Regions from separate parts of the Rhizobium sp. IBUN genome, predicted to be linked through region 1. Evidence: predicted binding sites of a transcription regulator. Region 1 holds the regulator's gene; each other region holds the start of a gene.
The links. The regulator LexA, encoded in region 1, represses DNA repair genes until DNA is damaged. The targets are predictions, from matches to a motif close to TGTTCNNNNTGTGTTCNG.
Positions count from the first base shown of each region.

Region 2: a site for LexA is predicted at 940-957, ahead of ruvC (crossover junction endodeoxyribonuclease RuvC). Genes of this name have one in related genera too.
Region 3: a site for LexA is predicted at 714-731, ahead of dnaE (DNA polymerase III subunit alpha). Genes of this name have one in related genera too.
Region 4: a site for LexA is predicted at 1,064-1,081, ahead of recA (recombinase RecA). Genes of this name have one in related genera too.

Region 1 is NZ_AZNV01000005.1:83,768-85,960, forward strand. It holds gene RHIBUN_RS0107170 (VOC family protein) at 1-603, opposite strand, end outside; gene lexA (transcriptional repressor LexA) at 803-1,519, shown strand; partial or broken gene RHIBUN_RS33155 (ComEC/Rec2 family competence protein) at 1,500-2,193, opposite strand, start outside.
Region 2 is NZ_AZNV01000022.1:54,827-57,019, forward strand. It holds gene ruvA (Holliday junction branch migration protein RuvA) at 1-351, opposite strand, end outside; gene ruvC (crossover junction endodeoxyribonuclease RuvC) at 386-898, opposite strand; gene RHIBUN_RS0119805 (methyl-accepting chemotaxis protein) at 1,140-2,193, shown strand, end outside.
Region 3 is NZ_AZNV01000012.1:83,657-85,849, forward strand. It holds gene RHIBUN_RS0113560 (hypothetical protein) at 64-648, opposite strand; gene dnaE (DNA polymerase III subunit alpha) at 952-2,193, shown strand, end outside.
Region 4 is NZ_AZNV01000035.1:37,038-39,230, forward strand. It holds gene RHIBUN_RS0125135 (carbohydrate kinase family protein) at 23-967, opposite strand; gene recA (recombinase RecA) at 1,208-2,193, shown strand, end outside.

The DNA.
Region 1 (2,193 bases):
ACTGTGGGCGGCGGCGCGCAGGAATGGTCCAAACGCCTTGGGGTCGGGTGCCCCAAGCACGATCTCTGCGATCCCAACCACCCCATTTGGATGCACTTGCAGGGCTTTCCGGTCGGCTGGCAGCGGGTTGACACGTTGGCATGTGAAGAAAAAGAAATCGGGAGCGCGCAGGTCAACTGCAAAGGCGAGCTTGAATGCGGCCGTCACCTCCGAGCCACCGGGCATCTTCATCGGCCGCTCGAACTGCAGCATCTCGCCGCCATTGATCTTTTCGGACAGAAACCGGGCATGGTCGCGATCGGCATCCGCCGTCGCAAAGACCACGGCAGACAGCCCATCGTCTCCACATCGGAATCGAAAGGCACGGTCCCGCGCGGTGAAGACATTGCCTTTCTGCGCCGAAGCTTCATGCAGTTCGGCATTAGCGACCCCGAGAGGCTCCAGATAAGTTTCGTCGGCGAAGAATATGCAGGCATTCTCGGTCCCAAACGGGTGCCGGGCGTCGGGCGCGACGGTGAATCCCAGCTTTCCGAGACGCTCGCGTGAGAGCCTGATATTTGGAACCGGCAGCACGATGTGGTCCAGCGGATGTGCTTCGCTCATGGCAACTTCTCCGGAATTTGCGAAGATGTGCGCCGGGCAACAGGACAATGCAACCCCCTTCTACGCTTTCGGTCAAATGAGACGCAAAAACTCAGCAAGTTGCAGGCAAGTTTTACGAAAATTTAGGTACTTGCGGAACACATATGGAACATATAGTGTCTGTTCTGGCTTTGTTTCACGACTCTGGGGTTCAACTTCGATGCTGACGCGCAAGCAACAGGAGCTTCTTCTCTTCATTCACGAGCGAATGAAGGAGTCCGGTGTCCCCCCTTCTTTTGATGAAATGAAGGATGCCTTGGACCTCGCGTCGAAGTCAGGCATCCACCGCCTGATTACCGCGCTGGAGGAACGGGGCTTCATTCGCCGACTGCCGAATCGGGCCCGCGCTCTGGAAGTCATCAAACTGCCCGAGGCATATAACCCGAGCCTGCAGCCCCGCCGCGGTTTTTCGCCGAGCGTTATCGAAGGCAGCCTCGGCAAACCACAGCCAGTTGTGGCGCCGAAGCCAGCGCCGCAGGGTGACAACGGCGGTTCTGCCTCTGTACCGGTCATGGGACGGATTGCTGCCGGCGTACCGATTTCGGCAATTCAGAACAATACCCATGACATCACGGTTCCGGCGGACATGCTTGGCCCAGGCGAGCACTATGCGCTTGAGGTCAAGGGCGACTCGATGATCGAGGCCGGCATCTTTGATGGCGACACGGTAATCATCCGCAACGGCAGCACCGCCAATGCCGGCGACATCGTTGTTGCGCTTGTCGATGATGAGGAAGCGACGCTCAAGCGCTTCCGCCGGAAAGGCGCCTCCATTGCACTTGAGGCGGCGAACCCGGCTTACGAGACGCGCATTTTCGGGCCTGACCGTGTCAAGGTCCAGGGCAAGCTTGTCGGCCTCATTCGCCGCTATCATTGAAGGCAAGCGGCTCGCCGTCAAAGGTGCCGCTTCGCCAATTATACGCCCGATGGCGGATCCAAGGGCGGTCGAGCCTCGTATAGGCCGTCGTGACGACGGGGCTACCTTGATCGTCGATCCTTACCTCAGCGCCACCAAAGCGACGCAAGGTTTCGCCGGTGAACAAAAGTGCGCCTGACCGGCACCCCGTCGTGCGGAGGCGAGCGGGTGTCACGACGATATCGGCCGTATCGCCCGCAGCGCCGAAGTAAGCGGGATTTTCGACGATCGTCACGACGTAGCCGCTATCGTGCGTGGCTGTGCACCAGGCGCCTTTCAGGCATACAAATCGGTTCTCAGCGCTCGTCGCAGCCTGACGTAACGCATCGCGGGCATTGCGCAATTCCACGGCAGATAACCTTTCCGATCTGCCTTGACTGTCCCGCCGCCTGATAGCGTTGACACCCTCCAACAATCGCGGTGGTTGATCTAGCTCCGCGGCGAGCGCCCTTCGCAATTGGTCGAAAATGAAGTCAGGCGGATGCGGCCGGTTCGGTGCAAGGACTTGTCCTCTCACAATCGCGACGAGATTGCCGTCTTCGGCAATGACGATGTCGGGCGGCGGTTCGCTCGGCGCAACCGCAACAAGCGCTGTTGCCAGCGCCGCAATACCAGCGCCGAGGTAGCGGATCTTG
Region 2 (2,193 bases), on a different contig from region 1:
ACCAACGCCCTGAGCGCGGGCGACTGCCGTGCGATCCTGCAGCGCGATGGCGTTCGCCAGTTCGCTTGGAGGCAGGGTCGAAAGGACGGCGAGAGCCACCTTTGCACCAACGCCCTGTACGCTCTGCAGGAGAATGAACCACTCTCTCTCGAGCGCGGTCATGAAGCCGAAGAGCTTCAGCTGGTCTTCGCGAACATAGGTCTCGATGAAAAGCACACAGGCCTCGCCCACCGAGCCGAGGCGGGAGAGCGTGCGCGCCGAGCAGAAGGCGACGTAGCAGACGCCGTGGACATCGACGAGGACGTAGTCATCGCCGATTTCTTCGATGGTGCCTTTGAGCTTGCCGATCATGCAAATGGTCCGTTCGGTGGGTTTTCAGTGAAGATTAGCCGGCAAGCGCCGCCTGCCGCATGCGGCTGCTGCCGCGGTTATGAGCGTGGCAGATGGCGATGGCCAGCGCATCAGCCGCGTCGTTGCCCTTGAATTCGACCTTGGGCATCAGGATTTTCAGCATTATGTGGATCTGCTGCTTCTCGCCGTGGCCGACACCGATGACCGCCTTCTTGACAGCGTTTGGCGCATATTCGGCGACGGGCAAACCGGCGCGGGCAGGGACCAGCATGGCAATGCCGCGTGCCTGCCCGAGTTTCAGCGTTGCAACGGCGTCCTTGTTGACGAAGGTTTGTTCGACGGCAGCCTCATCAGGCTGATAGCTGTGCACGACTTCCGCCAGGCCATCGTGCAGCTGGCAAAGGCGCGAGGCCAGGTCCAGGTCGCCGTCCGAGGTGACCGTACCGGACGCGACGAAGCGCAAGGAATTGCCGAGCGTGTCGATAATTCCCCAGCCCGTGCGGCGCAGGCCCGGATCAACGCCGATGATGCGAATCGTATTTTGCATGCTTCACCCTATTGCACTCGCCAAATAACTGCCATCGATATGTGAACAAAACAAAAACATTCCTTGTTTTTGCCACGCGCTGTTTACGGCAATTTAAGCTCCATAGCCGACTTTTGATCCACAAAATGTCAGAGGAACTCCCTTCTCAGGAAGGCAAGGTTCCCGTTTTCTGTTTTCAGGTCAGCCGGCAGGATGTTCCACGCTCTGCCGGTATGAGCCGTTCCGGAAGGGTTCATCGTTCATGGTTCAGAGATTTAAATCCCTGTCCTTCAAGGTCATCGCGACATTTATACTGCTGACCGCACTGTCGATTGCGGTCATCAACGTACTTGCTTACTTCGCCAGCAGCCGCATTTCCGGTGAGCAGGCACTCAAGGCCAAGGAGAGCGTCCTGATCTTCCGCGGCGACATGCTGCAGGATCAGCTTGAGCAGTTGGAAAACCAGGCGAACTCGATTGCGCGCATCGAAGCGTTGCAGATGTCGATTACAAGCCTGAAGAGCGGTTGGAAGACAATCGAGAAGACGTCGGGTGATGCGCGCGCCGAATTGAAGAAGGTGTTCATCACCAACAATCCGAACCCGGCCGACCAGCGCGAAAAACTGGTGAAGCCGCAGGCACCAAGCGGCTTCTACTACTCCAACCATGAAACGACGCAGGGTGAAGTGGCCCGCGACCTGGAGAATACCGCCTTCAGCGACCTGCTGATCGCCGATCTCGATGGCAACGTCCTCTACTCCTACAAGAAGAACGACGATTTCGCGGAGAACCTGAAGACCGATGCATGGAAGGCGACCGGCGCCGGCCTTGCCTTCGCCAAGGCGATCGCCAACTCCGCAAAGGCGACTGACGATTCCGCCCCCACCGGCTTTTCCGGTCTTCGCGTCGACGCGGCGAACGGTAAGTCGGCAATCTTCTATGCCGTGCCGATCGTCAAGCTCGGCGCGGCGAAGGGCGTGATGCTCTTCAAGGTCCGCGACAACATCATCACCAGCATTCTCGCCAAGGGCATCGTGTCCGGTAGCACGGCGCAAGCCGCTATCATCTCGGATGACGGATCGGCGATCGGCGTAAGCTCGTCCGGCCAGCTGGCAACGCTCGATACCACGCCTTTCACCTTCGCGAAGGACGCGCTGTCGGCCAAGGGCATGACGGTCGACGACTTCGATCGCGCCGATGGCTCGGCACGAGCCTATGTTCGCGGCATCGATTATCAGGGCTCCCGCTTCCTCGTCGTGGAAAGCGTCCGCATCAGCGAACTCAATGCTGGCTCGCTGGAGATCGCCACGCTCCTGA
Region 3 (2,193 bases), on a different contig from region 1:
TCCTCCGCTCGACGGCGCCTCAACAACGGTATCAAATTGTAAAGAACAAACGAAGAACAAACCTCACTGTCCGCAGATCGTTTGTCCGGTGTCGTCGTTCCATTCAGCGATCGGGAGGACATGTGGCTCGGCTTTGACGTCCTTGCCATCCTTCTGCAGCTTGCCCGTCAGTGCATTGTAGTCGCAGGAGCCGGCGGAATTGGGGTCGAGCGTGTCGTAGTGGTTGTAGGTATAGCCGGCAACGACGAACTGCTTGTTCCGATAGGCCACTGTCAGCGTCTGGTCCCAGCGATCGCGCCCGATGGTGCTGTTCTGTGAGTGTATGGCGATGGAGGATTTGCCGACGGCTTTCAACGACGGTTCCTGTCCGAAGACGCCGTCAGCATTGGTGCTGCCCCAGATCTTGTTTGGTGCGGCCAGCGAAAGCCGCAGAAGTTCGTGGTCGCTGTCACGAAGATAGAGGTAGATGCCGATTTGATCATCGCTGGCGCTCTCCTCGGGAGCAACCAGCAGCGCGAGGTCCGCACGCCCATCGCCATCCCAATCCCCCGTCGCCGCGTCGACGATCCGTGTAGGATCGATTTGCTCGGCTTGAGCGGTAAACGCCGCCGATAGAGCCAATCCAGCAATTAATACAAACTTAAACATGCTTTTCTCCCATCGTCATGCGGCCAGCAAAACGGAAAAGAATCCTGTTGACAATAGAACAATAGCGGAACAAATTGGAAACATAAGAGAACAGGAGAGCCAAATGACTGACTTGATCCGTGATATCGCAGCATTCACCTCCATCGCAATGTTCGTTGCCAGCTTCTCGCTTATCTGCATGGCAATGTAAGAATTCCGGGGACCGCATGGCTGCCATGCGGTCCGAGCGCAGCCCTTGTCTGGACATCAACCCCTCAATGCTGAGAATAGACCTGATTGATTCAGGTGATCGGAAGGCATGTCATGGCGGGTGCGGAGAAAGACGCGGAAGGCGGTTTCATCGGTGGTACGCCGGGCTTCGTTCACCTTCGGGTCCACTCGGCCTATTCGCTCCTTGAAGGTGCGCTGCCGCTTAAGAAAATTCTCCACAAGGCGTCGGGGGACAGCCAGCCGGCCATAGCGATCACCGACACCAACAACCTGTTCGTCGCCCTCGAATTCTCACAGAAGGCGATGGAGGAGGGCCTTCAGCCGATCATCGGCTGCCAGGTCTCGATTGACATGGAAGACGGCCTGGAGACGGAACGGCGCGGCGGCCAGCAGGCGCTCGTCAAGCTGCCGTCGCTGGTGCTCCTGGCGGCCACCGATGCTGGTTACGAGCGGCTGGTGGATGTTGTCAGCCGCGCCTATCTCGGCGGCGAGGGCAACGGTCAATCGATCCACATTCGGGCCTCCTGGCTCGAGGAGACCGGCACCGACGGCCTGATCGCTTTGACCGGCGCCTTGACGGGACCGATCGACATGGCACTGAAGGACGGGCATGCCGCCCAGGCGGAAGCACGCCTCCTGCTGCTGAAGCGCCATTTCGGGGACCGGCTCTATGTGGAGCTGCAGCGGCACGGCACTTATGACAAGCGCCATGAGCAGAAACTCATTGGCCTTGCTTATGAGCACGACCTGCCGTTGGTCGCCACCAACGAAGCCTTTTTCCCGACCCGTGACGACTATGATGCGCATGACGCCCTGATGGCCGTCGCGCACAACGCCATTGTCTCGGATGATACCCGGTTCCGCCTGACACCCGATCACTACCTGAAGAGCCGCGCCGAAATGGCCAAGCTGTTCGCGGACCTGCCGGAGGCCTTGGAAAACACCGTCGAGATCGCGCGGCGCTGCTCGTTCATCCTGAAGACGCGCAAGCCGATCTTGCCGCGCTTCACCGGCGCGACGGCCGATCCCGAGGAAGCGGAACGCGAAGAGGCGCTCGAACTGCGTCGTCAAGCCGTGGAGGGGCTGGATAGTCGCCTGGCCACACTCGGCATGTCGCCCGGCTATGACGAGAAGGACTACCGCGAACGCCTGGAATTCGAACTCAGCGTCATCGAGCGCATGAAATTCCCGGGCTACTTCCTCATCGTTTCGGACTTCATCAAATGGGCAAAGCAGCATGACATCCCCGTCGGCCCGGGCCGTGGCTCGGGTGCGGGCTCGCTCGTCGCCTACGCGCTGACCATCACTGACGTTGATCCGCTGCGTTTCTCGCTG
Region 4 (2,193 bases), on a different contig from region 1:
TTCCATTTCATCGGTATTGCCTTCAATGCAAAATTCTCGCCGGCGGAACAAGGGAAAGTGTCTCCCTCACGAGATCTGGGGAGAGGTTTTCATTGACGGCATGCGGCGATTGTACGGTAAGTGCCGCGGCCGCGGCGCCCTCCCTGATGGCATCGGCCAAGGAAATTCCACGCATCAATCCGGAGATAACGCCGGCTGCAAGCGAGTCACCCGCACCGGTGACATCCGCGACATCTTCGAGGTTTGCCGGCTGCTGGGCAACAACATGGCGATCCGCGAAGGCGATCAGCTCGCGTTGGCCGCGGGTGACGACGCCACCGCGTAAACCGATGTCACCCAGCAGTGACGGCCAGTGCGCGGGATCGTTTGGGCGCTCGCCGCTCAATGCGGCAGCCTCGGCCTCGTTGAGGAAAAGATAGTCGATCCCTTCGATGCATGGTTTGAGCTTGAGGGCCTTCGCGGGCGAGATGGCGATCGCGCCCACCGGCTTGCCGAGAGCTTTTGCGCGCTCGACGATCGATGCCAGCGTCTCTGCCGGCAGGTTGGCATCAATGAGAATGAAATCGGTGGCGGCAAAGGCGTCACGTACGGCACGGATCGAAAGGCGCCGCGGCACAAACATCCGATAGAGATCCATGTCGGCAAGCGCAATCACGAGGTTTCCGTCGTTCTCGATGATTGCGGTGTAACTCGGCGTCTTCCGATCCAGGAAAATGAAGGGGCGATCATGAACCCCAGCGAAGTCGGCCGCCTCGCCGACCATCTCGCCGATCGGATCGCCGCCACGCGGTGAAATCATCGTCACATCGAAGCCCAACCTGGCAAGGTTGCGCGCCGCATTGAAGCCGCCGCCGCCCGGCTCCTCAAACCATGAGCCTGGATTGCTGGCGCCGAGCACGGTGTCACCTGAGATGCGTCCGCGCCTGTCGATGTGGGCTCCGCCGAGGACAAGAATCTTCCGCTTCATTTCATCGTCCCGCATGGTCGAAAGATACGAATCGTCCTGCCGCCGCTGGTCGGCTGGCGACCAGAGCGCTATATCTAAGCCGTTGCATTCCATCACGAAAACAAATGTAGAACACTGGCAATTTTACCTTTTTGTTTCAATCATTTGCTCCCAGCTTGCGCAATGAGAACAAATGCGGTACAAAATCGCCATCGCTGGCGACATTGCTTGAGCGGCTTCAATAACCTAAAGGTGGATCGAATGTCACAGAATACATTGCGGCTTGTAGAGGACAAATCGGTGGACAAAAGCAAGGCACTTGAAGCGGCACTCTCACAGATCGAGCGGTCGTTCGGCAAGGGCTCAATCATGAAGCTCGGCTCGAACGAGAACGTCGTCGAGATCGAAACGGTTTCGACAGGTTCTCTCGGGTTGGATATCGCGCTCGGCATCGGCGGCCTTCCAAAGGGCCGTATCATTGAGATTTACGGACCAGAAAGCTCGGGTAAGACGACGCTGGCGCTGCAGACGATAGCGGAATCGCAGAAGAAGGGTGGCATCTGTGCCTTCGTCGATGCGGAACACGCGCTTGACCCGGTTTACGCCCGAAAGCTCGGTGTCGATCTGCAGAACCTCCTGATCTCGCAGCCGGATACTGGCGAGCAGGCGCTCGAGATCACCGATACGCTGGTGCGTTCCGGCGCTGTCGACGTTCTTGTTGTCGACTCGGTTGCCGCGCTGACGCCGCGTGCCGAAATCGAAGGCGAAATGGGCGACAATCTGCCGGGCCTTCAGGCGCGCCTGATGAGCCAGGCGCTGCGCAAGCTGACGGCTTCGATTTCGAAGTCCAACACCATGGTCATCTTCATCAACCAGATCCGCATGAAGATTGGTGTCATGTTCGGTTCGCCGGAAACGACGACCGGCGGCAACGCGCTGAAATTCTATGCGTCCGTTCGCCTCGACATCCGTCGTATCGGTGCGGTCAAGGAGCGCGAAGAGGTCATCGGCAACCAGACGCGCGTCAAGGTCGTCAAGAACAAGATGGCGCCTCCCTTCAAGCAGGTCGAATTCGACATCATGTATGGTGAAGGCGTTTCGAAGACCGGCGAGTTGGTCGACCTTGGCGTCAAGGCTGGTATCGTCGAGAAATCAGGGGCCTGGTTCTCCTATAACAGCCAGCGTCTTGGCCAGGGCCGCGAAAATGCGAAGCTGTTCCTGCGTGACAATCCGGATCTCCTGCGCGA